DNA from 2 places in the Micromonospora sp. NPDC049048 genome. Region 1 is predicted to be linked to the other one. Evidence: predicted binding sites of a transcription regulator. Region 1 holds the regulator's gene; the other holds the start of a gene.
What was found. Region 1 encodes HrcA, which represses chaperone genes, less so after heat shock. Its sites were predicted from a motif close to GGTTNGCACNCTCNNNNNGAGNGTGCNAACC; they were not measured.
Positions count from the first base shown of each region.

Region 2: the regulator HrcA is predicted to act here: its motif matches at 2,494-2,524, upstream of groES (co-chaperone GroES).

Region 1 is NZ_JBICTM010000003.1:54,359-61,505, forward strand. Features, by position in the region: gene ACGFIG_RS10885 (phytanoyl-CoA dioxygenase family protein) at 1-119, opposite strand, end outside; gene ACGFIG_RS10890 (hypothetical protein) at 308-1,168, opposite strand; gene ACGFIG_RS10895 (enoyl-CoA hydratase-related protein) at 1,412-2,221, opposite strand; gene hemW (radical SAM family heme chaperone HemW) at 2,242-3,465, shown strand; gene ACGFIG_RS10905 (DUF4870 domain-containing protein) at 3,506-4,132, opposite strand; gene hrcA (heat-inducible transcriptional repressor HrcA) at 4,373-5,395, shown strand; gene dnaJ (molecular chaperone DnaJ) at 5,469-6,614, shown strand; gene ACGFIG_RS10920 (16S rRNA (uracil(1498)-N(3))-methyltransferase) at 6,801-7,147, shown strand, end outside.
Region 2 is NZ_JBICTM010000001.1:608,660-615,806, reverse strand. Features, by position in the region: gene ACGFIG_RS02970 (WhiB family transcriptional regulator) at 1-54, shown strand, start outside; gene groL (chaperonin GroEL) at 329-1,975, opposite strand; gene groES (co-chaperone GroES) at 2,046-2,360, opposite strand; gene ACGFIG_RS02955 (methyltransferase domain-containing protein) at 2,610-3,818, shown strand; gene ybaK (Cys-tRNA(Pro) deacylase) at 3,868-4,347, shown strand; gene ACGFIG_RS02945 (sugar ABC transporter substrate-binding protein) at 4,542-5,639, shown strand; gene ACGFIG_RS02940 (ATP-binding cassette domain-containing protein) at 5,744-6,568, shown strand; gene ACGFIG_RS02935 (sugar ABC transporter permease) at 6,565-7,147, shown strand, end outside.

The DNA of each region.
Region 1 (7,147 bases):
AGCAGGAGGAAGCCCTGCTCGTGGAACTCCTTGCGGTCGGTGTCACTGATCGGTTCGTAACCGGTCCGGTCGCCGTAGTCGAACACCTCGACGTACCCCTCCCCATGAGGCGAATGCATTCCTGGCACAGGCCGCCGATCGTAACGCGCTCATTCCGGGCCGGGATACTGCCGGGCCCGATATGCGACTGCTGTCGGGACCGTGGGGAGCAGTCCGGTGACGCGGAGTCGCGCGCCTGCGCTGCGGCGAGCCTTATCGACTGGAATGCCGGTTTACGCGGTGACTGCCGGTAAAGAGATCAGAGCCACTACGCCTCGGCGAAGACCTCGGCGACCACCCGACCGTCGGCCTGGGCGTCGTCGATGCGGTTCCAGGTGCCACCCCGCGCCGTCCACTCCAGGCCGCCGAAGCGCACCCGCTTCACGCCGTGGTCCTGGGCGTGGGAGACCAGCCAGTGCGCGTACCGCCAGCCCCGGCGCTCGTCGGCGGCCGGGACCGTCAGGCCCGTCAGGTCCGCCGCCGTGCTCGCGCCGGCCAGCCCCCAGTCCAGCGCCAGGCCGCGGGTCAGCGCGTTCGCCGCGGCCTCGCCGCGCATCGCCGGGTCGCGGCCCACCGTGCAGGCGACGGCGCCGGTGGCGTGCCCCACGAGGGCCCGGGTCAGCACCTCGGACTCGTCCGCCCATTTCTGGTACGCCTCGGGGAAGGCCGACCGCTGCACCTTCTGCGCCGCGTCGGTGACCCGCATCTGCTCCCAGCCGCGCACCTTCTTGAGCGCGGCGTAGAACTTGCGGGCCGCGTAGCGGGGGTCGCGGATCTGCTCCGGGGTGCCCCAACCCTGGCTCGGGCGCTGCTGGAACAGCCCGACCGAGTCGCGGTCGCCGCCGGTCAGGTTGCGCAGGCCGGACTCCTGGTAGGCGGTGGCCAGCGCGACGACGACGGCCCGCTCGGGCATCTTGCGCTGGATGCCGATGGCCGCGATCGTGGCCGCGTTGGCCATCTGGTCGGCGTCCAGGGTCACCCGGCCGTCCGCCTGCACCGTGCACGTCCGGCTGGCCAGGGGGAGACGCAGCTCTCCGCCCACCTGCCGGATGACGACCCAGATCCCGACCGCGGCGAGGACGACGAGGACGACGCCGCCCGCCACGACTGCGCGAGTACGCACCCACACCCCCTGATCGACAGTCCGCCAAGCGTACGTCCCCCGTGGCGCCTTCCGGGGCGTCCGACCGGTTCTCCGGGAGCATCGGGCGTGGCACCGGCCGCCCGGCGGGGCGCCGGGGCGGAGTCCGGACGTTCCCGTTTCCCGCCTGGCCTCACCCCGCCCCCGCCCGCCAGCCGTGACCCGCGCAGCCGCCCCGCCGCGTTGTGGCCCCGCGCCGCCCGCTGCCCGCCCTACCGGTCGTCGCGCGCCCTACCGGTCGTCGCCCGCCGTGGCGTCGCCGTCGGCCGGCACCCAGCGCGCCGGCCGCTTCTCCCGGAACGCCAGGACGCCCTCGCGTCCCTCCTCCGACAGGAAGTACCCCGTCGAGAGGGCGGACAGCTCGGCGATCTCCGCCCGCAGGTCCGTGGCGGGCGGTCGGCGCAGCAACTGCTTTGCCCCGGCCAGCGCGTTCGGTGCCCCCCGCACCAGAGAGTCGCAGTACCCCGCAACCGCCGCGTCCAGCCCGGCCGCCGGCACCGCGGCGGTGACCAGGCCGATCTCGGCGGCCCGCCGGCCGTCGAAGGTGTCGCCGGTCAGGTAGAGCTCGGCCGCCGCGCGGGGGTGCAGCCGGGGCAGCACGGTCGCGGAGATCACCGCCGGCACCACGCCGATCCGCACCTCGGTGAAGGCGAACGTGGCCTCCTGCGCGCACACCGCCAGGTCGGCCGCCGCGACGAGGCCGAGACCGCCGGCCCGGGCGGGGCCGGCCACCTTCGCCACCACCGGCTTCGGGCAGTCCCAGACCGCCGCGAGCACGTCGCCGAGCATCCCGGCCGGCACGGTCCCGCTGGCGTAGGCGGCGGCGGTCTCCTTCAGGTCCGCCCCCGAGCAGAAGACCGGGCCCGCGTGGTCGAGCACGATCACCCGTACGGCGTCGTCGGCGACCGCCTCGGCGAGGCCGGCCAGCAGCTGGGTCATCAGCGGCGTGGAGAGCGCGTTGCGGTTGTGCGGGCTGTCCAGGGTGAGCGTGGTCACGCCGCGGGCCGTGGCGGCCTGTACGAGCACGTCGGGAGAGGTCATGGAAGGGCACACTAGTGGCCATGCCCGGCGTCCTTCCAGAAGGCGAAACCGTCCCCGTCGACGGGTCGCTGCCCGCCACCGCCACCCGTGCCGTCGGCGCGCGCGGCTTCGGCGTGTACGTCCACGTGCCGTTCTGCGCCAGCCGCTGCGGCTACTGCGACTTCAACACGTACACCTCAGCCGAGCTGGGCGGCGGAGCCGACCGGGACGCGTACGCCGACACCGTGCTGGCCGAGCTGGCGCTCGCCCGCCGGGTGCTGGGCGACGCCCCACCGCCCCGGGTCGACACGGTCTTCGTCGGTGGCGGCACCCCGACCCTGCTCCCCGCCGACGACCTGGCGCGGATCCTCGACGGCATCGACCGCACCTGGGGGCTCGCGCCCGACGCCGAGGTGACCACCGAGGCCAACCCGGAGTCGGTCACGCCGGAGTCGCTGAAGGCGCTGCGGGCCGCCGGCTACACCCGGATCTCGCTGGGCATGCAGTCCGCCGCGCCGGGGGTGCTGGCGATCCTCGACCGTACGCACAGCGCCGGCCGGGCCGTCGCCGCCGCCCGGGAGGCGCGCGACGCCGGGTTCGACCACGTCAACCTCGACCTGATCTACGGCACGCCGGGGGAGAGCGAGGCCGACTTCGCCGCCTCCCTCGACCAGGTCGTCGCCGCCGGGGTGGACCACGTCAGCGCGTACGCCCTGATCGTGGAGGACGGCACCCGGCTGGCCGGCCGGATGCGGCGCGGCGAGCTGCCGTACCCCTCCGACGACGTCGCCGCGGACCGCTACCTCGCCGCGGAGGCCGCTCTCGGCGCGGCCGGTCTCTCCTGGTACGAGGTGTCCAACTGGGCCCGCGACGAGGCGGCCCGGTGCCGGCACAACCTGCTCTACTGGACGGGCGCCGACTGGTGGGGCCTCGGCCCGGGGGCGCACAGCCACGTCGGCGGCGTGCGCTGGTGGAACGTCAAGCACCCCACGACGTACGCGAAGCGGCTGGCCGGCGGCGGGTCGCCCGGCCTGGCCCGCGAGGTGCTCACCGCCGACGAGGCGCACATGGAGGACGTCATGCTCCGGCTGCGCCTCGCCTCGGGGCTGCCGCTGGACGCCCTCGACGACGCCGGCCGGGCGGGTGCCGCGCGGGCCCTTGACGCCGGGCTGCTGGCGGCCGACGAGCACGCGGCCGGCCGGGCCGTGCTGACCCTGCGGGGCAGGCTGCTCGCCGACGCGGTCGTGCGCGACCTGCTGCCCTGAACCGCGTGCCGGGGCCGGCCGGGGGAGCGGCCGGCCCGGGTCACTTGGTGAAGGCGTAGGTCATCGGGTAGCGGTAGAGCACGCCCTCGTTGGCCTTGACGCCGCCGATGATGCCGAAGATCAGCGGCACCAGCCAGACGAGCATCGGAACGAAGAACAGCACCCCGCAGGTGATCAGCGCGACCACCCAGCTCAGCACCCCGACGATCGCCCAGGTGAGCTGGAAGTTCAGCGCCGCGACGGCGTGCGCCCGGGCCGTCGGCGACTGCTGCCCCCGGACCATCAGCGCGATGAGCGGCGCCACCCAGCCGAGCAGGCCGCCGCCGACGATCACGCCGAGCGGGCCGCCGAAGTGGGCGATCAGGGCCCAGGTCTTGTCGTCGTTGTTGGCGTAGCCGCCCGTCGGCTGGCCGTAGCCGCCAGCGCCCGGGTAGCCGGCCCCGGGCGGGGGGAAGCCGCCGGGCGGGGGGTAATCGCCCGACGGCGGCTGGTCACCGGTGGGCGGCGGATAGCCACCGGGCGGGGGATAGCTTCCCGGGCCGGGGGCCCCGGACAGTGGTGCGGTGGGTTCGGCGAAGCCGGAGGGGCCGGGAAACCCGGACGGGGCGGTCGGGTCCGGCGGAAGGCCAGGATCCCCTGCTCCGGGAGGGCGAGGTGGTTCGGTCATGGAGGTCACGGTAGGGGCAGCCGGCAACTCGGCACCAGCCTGACGTCGTCGACATGTCCGAAAGACCGGGTTCCCGACCACTGGCGGCCGGACCCACGGTCGCTGATCGGACTGGTCGCCCCAGGTCGATCATCGCGCGGGCGGCCCCGCCGACGTAGACTGGCACTCGCTACAGTCGAGTGCCAGCAGCCCGCCCGGCCCCCGCCTGCGGGGGCCGACGAGCGACAGGAGGTGGGGAGGATGGGTCTCGACGACCGCAAGCTCGCCGTGCTGCGCGCGATCGTCGAGGACTACGTCGCCACGCAGGAGCCCGTCGGCAGCAGGGCGCTGGTCGAGCGACACCAGCTGGGCGTCTCGCCGGCGACCGTCCGCAACGACATGGCCGTGCTGGAGGAGGAGGGCTACATCCGCCAGCCGCACACCAGCGCCGGCCGGGTGCCCACCGACCGGGGCTACCGGCTCTTCGTGGACCGGCTGTCCCGGGTGAAGCCGCTCAGTCCGGCCGAGCGCCGGGCGATCGAGCGCTTCCTGGTTGGCGCCGTCGACCTCGACGACGTGGTGCACCGCACCGTCCGGCTGCTGGCGCAACTCACCCGGCAGGTCGCCGTCGTGCAGTACCCGAGCCTGGCCCGCTCCTCGGTGCGTCACCTGGAACTGGTGCCGATCTCCACCACCCGGCTGATGCTGGTCATGATCGCCGACACCGGCCGGGTCGAGCAGCGGCTGGTCGAGCTGCCCGCGCCGATCCCGCCCGACGACGTCACGGACCTGCGCCGGCTGGTCAACGAGAAGCTGGTCGGCACCCGGCTGTCGGAGACCCCGCCGCTGGTGCAGGCGCTGGTCGAGGAGTCGACGCCGCACCTGCGGCCGGCCATGACCACCCTCTCCAGCGTGCTGCTCGAGACGTTGATCGAGCGGCACGAGGAGCGGATCGCGCTGGCCGGCACGGCCAACCTGACCCGAGGCGGGCTGCTCGACTTCCAGGGCTCCCTGCGCCCCATCCTGGAGGCGCTGGAGGAGGAGGTCGTCATGCTCAAGCTCATCGGCGAGGCCGAGCCGAGCACGACCCGGGTGCTCATCGGTGACGAGAACGAGGTCGACAACCTGCGCGCCGCCTCGGTGGTCAGCACCGGCTACGGGCCGGGTACGACCAGCGTCGGCGGCCTCGGCGTGCTCGGGCCGACCCGGATGGACTACCCCGGCACCATCGCCACGGTGCGGGCCGTGGCACGCTACGTGGGCGAGCTGCTGGCCCAGAACTGACCAGTCAGGGCCGACGGCCGGCTCCGGCCGCCGACCGGCGCAACGCGAGACGAACATGAGGACACGGAACGCAGTGGCCAGGGACTACTACGGCATTCTCGGCGTGAGCCGGGAAGCCTCCGACGACGAGATCAAGCGCGCCTACCGCAAGTTGGCGCGACAGTTCCACCCGGACGTGAATCCGGATCCGGAGGCACAGGAGAAGTTCAAGGACATCAACGCCGCGTACGAGGTCCTCTCGGACGACCGGAAACGGCAGATCGTCGACCTGGGCGGCGACCCGCTCGCCCCCGGCGGCGGGGGCGCGGGCGGCCCCGGCGGCCCGGGCGGCGCGGGGCCGTTCGTCGGCTTCCAGGACATCATGGACGCGTTCTTCGGCGGCGCGGCCGGCGGCTCGCGTGGCCCCCGGCCCCGGACCCGGCCCGGCGCCGACGCGATCCTGCGGCTGGAACTGGACCTGCACGAGACCGCGTTCGGCGTCGAGGCACCGATCACCGTCGACACCGCCGTGCTCTGCACCACCTGCTCCGGCGCCGGCACGGCGGCCGGCACCCACCTGGCCACCTGCGAGGCGTGCGCCGGCCGGGGCGAGGTGCAGTCCGTGCAGCGCACCTTCCTCGGTCAGGTGGTCTCCGCCCGGCCGTGCACGGTCTGCCAGGGCTACGGCACCACCATCCCGCACCCGTGCCCGACCTGTGCCGGGGACGGCCGCGTCCGCACCCGGCGTTCGCTGACCGTCAAGATCCCGGCCGGTGTCGAGGACGGGATGCGCATCCGGCTCGCCCAGCAGGGCGAGGTCGGTCCCGGCGGCGGCACGGCCGGCGACCTCTACGTGGAGATCCACGAGCGGCCGCACGACGTCTACTCCCGCAAGGGCGACGACCTGCACTGCCGCGTCACCGTGCCGATGACGGCGGCGGCGCTCGGCACCCGGCTCACCATCAAGACGCTGGACAGCGAGGAGACGGTCGACGTCAAGGCCGGCACCCAGCCGGGCAGCACGCTGCGGCTGCGCGCCCGGGGTGTGCCGCACCTGCGCGGCACCGGCCGGGGCGACCTCTACGTCCACCTCGACGTGCGCACCCCCACCAAGCTCGACGCCGACCAGGAGCGGATGCTGCGCGACTTCGCCAAGACCCGGGGCGAAGAGGTGGCCGAGCTGACCAAGCAGGGCGGCTTCTTCTCCCGGATGCGCGACGCCTTCAACGGCCACGCCTGACGGAGTTCGGGTCGCCGCCCACAGTCGCGGCGGCCCGCCCGTTCACCGTGCCGGCCTGCCCGTTCACCGGGACGGCCCGCCCGCCTGTGCCAGCGCCCGCCTGCTCGCACCTGGCGGCTCGCCTGCCTGTCGGCCCCTCCCGGGCTCACCGCCCCGGCGCCCGCCGGGGCGGCTAGCCTGATCGTCGTGTCCGCGCCGCTGTTCCTGGTCGACCCGCTGCCCACCGACGACCGGCTGACCCTCGACGGTCCCGAGGGGCACCACGCCGCCACCGTGCAACGGCTGCGCGTCGGCGAGCGGCTGCTGCTCGCCGACGGCCGGGGCGGCACGGCCGCCGCGGTGGTCACCGCCGTCGGCCGGGGCACCCTCGATGTCGAGATCACCTCGCGGGGGTACGTCGACGCGTCCGTCCCGCGCCTGGTGGTGGTGCAGGGCATCGCCAAGGGCGACCGGGGCGAGCTGGCCGTGCAGGCGATGACCGAGGTCGGCGTGGACGAGATCGTGCCCTGGGCGGCCGCCCGTTCGGTGACCCA
Region 2 (7,147 bases), on a different contig from region 1:
CGCCTGGGCCAGCCGCACCGGTCGACCGTCCCCGCCCAGCGCAAGATCGCCTGAACCGGCCGCCCGCGAAGACCACCCGACGCCGCGTCCCACCCGGAGACGCGGCGTCGCGGCGTTCCCGGCTGTCAACGGACCACCGTTCCCGACGCGCGTGCCCGGCCGTCACGTCGCGGGCGGATGGTCGCGCAGACGGGCTGGTCGCACCGGTGGGCGGTGGTCACACCAGCGGGCAGTCGCATCGGCCGGCGGTGGTCACGTCGTGTGGGTGGAAAGGCGTCGGGGCGCACCGTCACACGGACGGTGCGCCCCGACGAGGCGTACGGCTGGGTCAGAAGCCCGGGCCGTGCTGGTGGCCGTGGCCGTGGCTGTGGCCGTGACCGCCGGCGGCGGCCGGCTCGGCCTTCTCCGGCTTCTCCACCACGAGGCTCTCCGTGGTGAGCAGCAGACCGGCGATCGACGCGGCGTTGGTGACCGCGTTGCGGGTCACCTTCACCGGGTCGACGATGCCGGACTTCGCCAGGTCGACGTACTCGCCGGTGGCGGCGTCGAGGCCGTGGCCCCAGTCCTTGCCGGCGACCTTCTGCACCACGACGTAGCCGTCGTGGCCGGCGTTCTGGGCGATCCAGCGCAGCGGCTCGACCAGCGCCTTGCGCACGATCGAGACACCGACCTTCTCGTCACCGGTGAAGCCGAGGTCGTCGTCGAGCGCCGGCAGGATCTGCACCAGGGCGGCGCCACCGCCGGGGACGGTGCCCTCCTCGACCGCGGCCTTGGTGGCGGCGATCGCGTCCTCGATGCGGTGCTTGCGCTCCTTCATCTCGACCTCGGTCGCGGCGCCGACCTTGATGACCGCGATGCCGCCGGACAGCTTGGCCAGCCGCTCGGCGAGCTTCTCCCGGTCCCAGTCGGAGTCCGAGGCCTCGATCTCCTTGCGGATCTGCGCGACCCGGTCGGCGACCTCGCTCGCCTTGCCGCCGCCGTCGACGACCGTGGTGTTCTCCTTGTCGACCACCACGCGCCGGGCGGTGCCCAGCACCTCCAGGCCCACCTGGTCGAGCTTGTAGCCCAGCTCGGGGGCGACCAGCTCGGCGCCGGTGAGGATCGCCATGTCCTGGAGCATCGCCTTGCGCCGGTCGCCGAAGCCGGGGGCCTTCACCGCGCAGACCTTGAGGGTCTTGCGGATCGAGTTGACCACCAGCGTCGACAGCGCCTGGCCGTCGACGTCCTCGGCGATGATCAGCAGCGGCTTGCTGTTCTGGAGGACCTTCTCCAGCAGCGGCAGCAGCTCCTCGATCGCCGAGATCTTCTGGGTCGTGATCAGGATGTACGGGTCCTCCAGGACCGACTCCTGCGACTCCATGTCGGTGACGAAGTTCGGCGAGATGAAGCCCTTGTCGAACTGGAGACCCTCGGTCACGTCCAGCTCGGTGTGCAGGGCGGAGCCCTCCTCGACGGTGATGACGCCGTCGCGGCCGACCCGCTCCATCGCCTCGGCGATCAGCTCGCCGATCGTCGCGTCCTGCGCGGAGATCGTCGCGACGTGCGCGATCGACTCCTTGTCGGCGACGTCGACCGCGCGGCCGAGCAGCGCCTCGGAGACCTTGGCGGCCGCCGCGTCGATGCCCCGCTTGAGGCCGGCCGGGTTGGCGCCGGCCGTGACGTTGCGCAGACCCTCGCGGACCATCGCCTGGGCCAGCACGGTGGCGGTCGTGGTCCCGTCGCCGGCGACGTCGTTGGTCTTGGTCGCCACCTCCTTGACCAGCTGCGCACCGAGGTTCTCGTAGGGGTTGGTGAGCTCGATCTCCTTGGCGATGGTCACGCCGTCGTTGGTGATCGTGGGCACACCGAATTTCTTGTCCAGGACGACGTTGCGCCCGCGCGGGCCGAGGGTGACCTTGACCGCGTCCGCGAGGGCGTTGACACCGTGCTCGAGCAGGTGCCGGGCGTCGTCCGAGAAGCTCAGGATCTTCGCCATGAATGTCCCTTCGAAGCGTCGTCGCCCCGGCCCGGCGAGCCGGACCGGGGCGACGACACTGATCGGTTGCTTACTTCTCGATGACCGCGAGGACGTCGCGGGCGGAGAGCACCAGGTACTCCTCGCCGGCGTACTTGACCTCGGTGCCGCCGTACTTCGAGTAGAGGACGGTGTCGCCGACCTTCACGTCGACCGGCACGCGGTTGCCCTTGTCGTCGATCCGGCCCGGGCCGACAGCGAGGACGGTGCCCTCCTGCGGCTTCTCCTTGGCGGTGTCGGGGATCACGATGCCGGAGGCGGTGGTGGTCTCGGCCTCGTTCGCCTGGACCACGATGCGGTCCTCGAGCGGCTTGATCGCAACCTTGGTCGCGGTAGTCACGGGCATACCCTCCCGGGTACTTGGTTTCGTTACCGGCCGGCATGCCGACCAGCGTCAATCTGCCACATGCCACCGGGCGGGGCCGTCGTCGCGGGTGCCGGTCCGCCTGGCGTTCAGCGCCCGGGTCACGGGACCCGGAAGCTGGCACCCTCGGGGTGAGAGTGCTAATCGCAGGTTATTCCTCGGCTAGCACTCCGTCAAGGAGAGTGCCAACCCGCCGGCCGGCGCGTCGCGTCCGCCGACCACAATGAGCGGGTGGACCTCGACCAGTTCGCCGCTCTGCGTACGCCCGAGGGGTCGGCCGCGCTCGACGCCGCCGCGCGGGTGGCCGGCGGCGATCCGCTGACCGCGGCGGCCGCGCTCCGCTCGGCCGGACTGCCGGCCGGGCTGGCGGCGGCCGCGCTCACCCAGGCCGAGCTACGCCGCCGGGCGGTCGGCAAGTTCGGGCCGGCGGCGGCCGGGATGTTCCTCACCCGCGCCGGTCTGGAGCAGGCCACGCGCGGTGTCGTCGCGGCGCGGCGGGCCGCCCGGCTGCGGGCCGCCGGGGTGCGCACCCTGGCCGACCTCGGCTGCGGCCTCGGCGCGGACGCGCTCGCCGCCGCCCGCGCCGGCATCCGGGTGTACGGCGTGGAGGCCGACCCGGTGACCGCCGCGATGGCCGCCGCGAACGCCGAGGCGGCCGGGCTGGCCGGGTTGTTCACGGTGGAGTGCGGCGACGCCACGGCGTTCGACGTGGACCGCGTCGACGGGGTTTTCTGCGACCCGGCGCGCCGGAAGGCGGGCACCGGGCGGCGGATCTTCGACCCGAACGCGTACTCCCCGCCCTGGGACTTCGTGGTCGGGCTGGCCGAGCGGGTGCCGTACACCGTCGTGAAGGTGGCGCCCGGCATCGACCACGCGCTGATCCCGCCGGGCGCGGAGGCGGAGTGGGTCAGCGTCGACGGAGACCTGGTCGAGGCGGCGCTGTGGTGCGGCCGGCTCGCCGAGACCCCTCGCCGAGCCACCCTGCTGCGGGGCAGGGAAGGATCCTCTGTCGACGCTGCCGGCAGCCGTCAGTTGACCGGCTCCGGCGACGTCGAGGCCACCGTCGGCCCGGCGCGCCGCTTCCTGTACGACCCGGATCCGGCGGTGGTCCGCGCGCACCTGGTCGCGGAGCTGGCGGACACGCTGAGCGCGACGCTGGCCGACCCGAGCATCGCCTACCTCTACGCGGACGCGCCGACGCCGACGCCGTTCGCCCGCTGCCTGGAGGTCACCGACGTGCTGCCGTTCTCGCTCAAGCGGCTGCGGGCGCTGCTGCGGGAGCGCCGGGTCGGGCGGGTGGAGATCCTCAAGCGCGGGTCCGCACTTGAGCCGGAGAAGCTGCGGCGGGACCTGCGGCTGGCCGGGGGCGAGGCGGCCAGCCTGGTGCTGACCCGGGTGGCCGGCGCGCCGACGGTGCTGGTCTGCCGGCCGGTCGGGTGACGCGCATTTCGGCTCGCGGGTCGCGCCGCCCGGGGTTAGCTTGTCGGTCATGGCGGGACAGGGCACTCCGGCGACCGCGCTGCTGACGAAGCGGAAGATCGCCCACACCACCCATCCGTACGACGTCTCCCCCGCCGCGCCGAACTACGGCGCGCTGGTCGCGGCGGCGTTGGGGGTGGCCCCGGAGCGGGTGTTCAAGTCGCTGGTCGCCGAGGTCGACGGCGCGCTGACCGTGGCGGTCGTGCCGGTGACCGGGGAGCTGGACCTCAAGGCGCTCGCCGCGGCGGTCGGCGGCAAGCGGGCCGCCATGGCCGACCGCGCGACCGCCGAGCGGGCCACCGGCTACGTGCGCGGCGGCATCAGCCCGCTCGGCCAGCGCCGACGCCTGCCCACGGTGCTCGACTCGTCGGCGCTCGACCATCCCACCGTGTACGTCTCGGCGGGCCGGCGCGGCCTCCAACTCCAGCTCGCCCCGCAGGATCTGGTGGCGCTCACCGGCGCGGCCACGGCGCCGCTGTCCACCCGCTGAGCTGCGCCACCGCCGCCGTTCCCCGGGAGCGCTCCCGCGTCCGGCGACGGCCGGGTGTCAGGGACGTTGCTGAATTGTTACTGCCGACAACAAACTCGTCACCTCGGCACTCTTGTGCCCACAGCGTGACGCGGAATACGTTGCCGGACACAACAAACCAACATCATCCCCCACCCCCCGAAAGGACCCTGCAGATGCGCAAGGGCTTCCTCACCTTCGCCGCCGTGGGCCTGCTGGCCGCCGGCAGCCTGGCCGCGTGCGGCGACGACTCCGGTTCCGACGCTGGCGGCTCCACCGAGAAGAAGCCGAAGATCGGCGTGATCCTGCCGGACAGCAAGTCCTCCGCCCGCTGGGAGGGCGCGGACCGCAAGTTCCTGGAGGAGGCGTTCAAGGCCGCCGGCGTCGACTACGACATCCAGAACGCGCAGGGCGACAAGACCGCGTTCCAGACCATCGCCGACCAGATGATCACCAGCGGCGTCACCGCCCTGATGATCGTCAACCTGGACTCCGGCACCGGCAAGGCGGTACTCGACAAGGCCAAGTCGCAGGGCGTCGCGACGATCGACTACGACCGGCTCACGCTGGGCGGCTCGGCCACCTACTACGTCAGCTTCGACAACGAGGTCGTCGGCAAGCTCCAGGGCGAGGGCCTGAGCAAGTGCCTGACCGACAAGGGCGCCAAGAACCCCGTCGTGGCCTACCTCAACGGCTCGCCGACCGACAACAACGCCACCCTGTTCAAGAACGGGTACGACTCGGTGCTCAAGCCGAAGTTCGACTCGAAGGAGTACACCAAGGGCCCGGACCAGAACGTCCCGGAGTGGGACAACGCCCAGGCCGCCACCATCTTCGAGCAGATGCTCACCCAGACCGGCGGCAAGATCGACGGTGTGCTCGCCGCCAACGACGGCCTCGGCAACGCGGCCATCTCGGTGCTGAAGAAGAACAAGCTCAACGGCAAGGTCCCGGTCACCGGCCAGGACGCCACCCCGCAGGGCCTGCAGAACATCCTCGCCGGCGACCAGTGCATGACCGTCTACAAGGCGATCCGGGACGAGGCGAAGGCCGCCTCGGACCTGGCCATCGCGGTGGCCAAGGGTGACAAGAAGGAGACCGGCCAGGTCGTCAAGGACCCGGAGGGTGGCCGGGACGTCCCGGCGGTCCTGCTGACCCCGAAGCTGATCTTCAAGGAGAACGTCAAGGACGTCATCGCCGACGGCTTCGTCACCAAGGACGAGGTCTGCGCCGGGGCGTACGCCAAGCTCTGCGCCGACGCCGGCATCAGCTGACCCGTACCCGATCCACGCGCACGCCGCCCGGCACGGACCCTGTGCCGGGCGGCGGTTCGCGCCGGACGGGATCCGAGACCTCCCGCCACCTGAAGGAGACCCCCGTGTCCGCAACCCCCCTGCTGGAACTACGCGGGATCGACAAGAGCTTCGGTCCCGTCCAGGTCCTGCGCGACGTCGCCTTCACCGCCCACCCGGGTGAGGTGACCGCGCTGGTCGGCGACAACGGCGCCGGCAAGTCGACCCTCGTCAAGTGCATCAGCGGCATCCACCCCACCGACGCCGGTGAGTTCCGCTTCGACGGCCGGCCGGTGACCATCAACAGCCCCCGCGACGCCGCCGCGCTCGGCATCGAGGTCGTCTACCAGGACCTCGCGCTCTGCGACAACCTCGACATCGTGCAGAACATGTTCCTCGGCCGGGAGAAGCGCAGCGGCATCGTGCTCGACGAGCCGACCATGGAGCAGATGGCCGCCGACACCCTCGCCGGGCTGAGCGTACGGACCGTGAAGTCGCTGCGGCAGCACGTCTCCAGCCTCTCCGGGGGCCAGCGGCAGACCGTGGCGATCGCCAAGGCCGTGCTCTGGAACAGCAGGCTCGTCATCCTCGACGAGCCGACCGCCGCACTCGGCGTCGCGCAGACCGCCCAGGTGCTGGAACTGGTCCGCCGGCTCGCCGACAACGGGCTGGCCGTGGTGCTCATCTCGCACAACATGAACGACGTCTTCGCCGTCTCCGACCGGATCGCCGCGCTCTACCTCGGCCAGATGGTCGCCCAGGTGAAGACCACCGACATCACCCACTCGCAGGTGGTCGAGCTGATCACCGCCGGCCGTTCCGGCGGGCTCGGGCTCGCCGCCGAGCCGGGCAACGGCGGCAACGGGCACGGCGCGGAGCCGGCCGGCAGCAACCCAGGAGGCGTCCGATGAGCACCAGCGTCGTACGGAAGGAGGGCCCGGCGGCCGTCACACCGCCGCCCACCCTCGGCGGCCACGTCCGCAACTACGTCAGCCGGGTCCGGGGCGGCGACATCGGCGCGCTGCCCGCCGTCCTCGGCCTGGTCGCGCTCTGCACGATGTTCTCGATCATGCGGCCGTCGTTCCTCACCGCCGGCAACTTCGCCAACCTCTTCACCCAGGGCGCCGCGGTCACGCTGATCGCGATGGGTCTGGTCTTCGTCCTGCTGCTCGGCGAGATCGACCTCTCCGCCGGCTTCGCCAGCGGGGTCTGCGCCGCCATCCTCGCCAACGTCGTCACCGTGCTCGGCTACCCGTGGTACGTGGCCGTGCTCGCCGCGGTCGTCACCGGCGTGGCCATCGGCACCGCCCTCGGCTTCCTGGTGGCGAAGATCGGCATCCCGTCCTTCGTGGTGACCCTCGCCGGGTTCCTCGCCTTCCAGGGCATCGTGCTGATGCTCATGGAGGAGGGCACCAACATCTCGGTCCGCGACGAGGTGCTGGTGGCCATCGCCAACCGCAACCTCCCGCCCGTACTCGGGTGGATCCTGG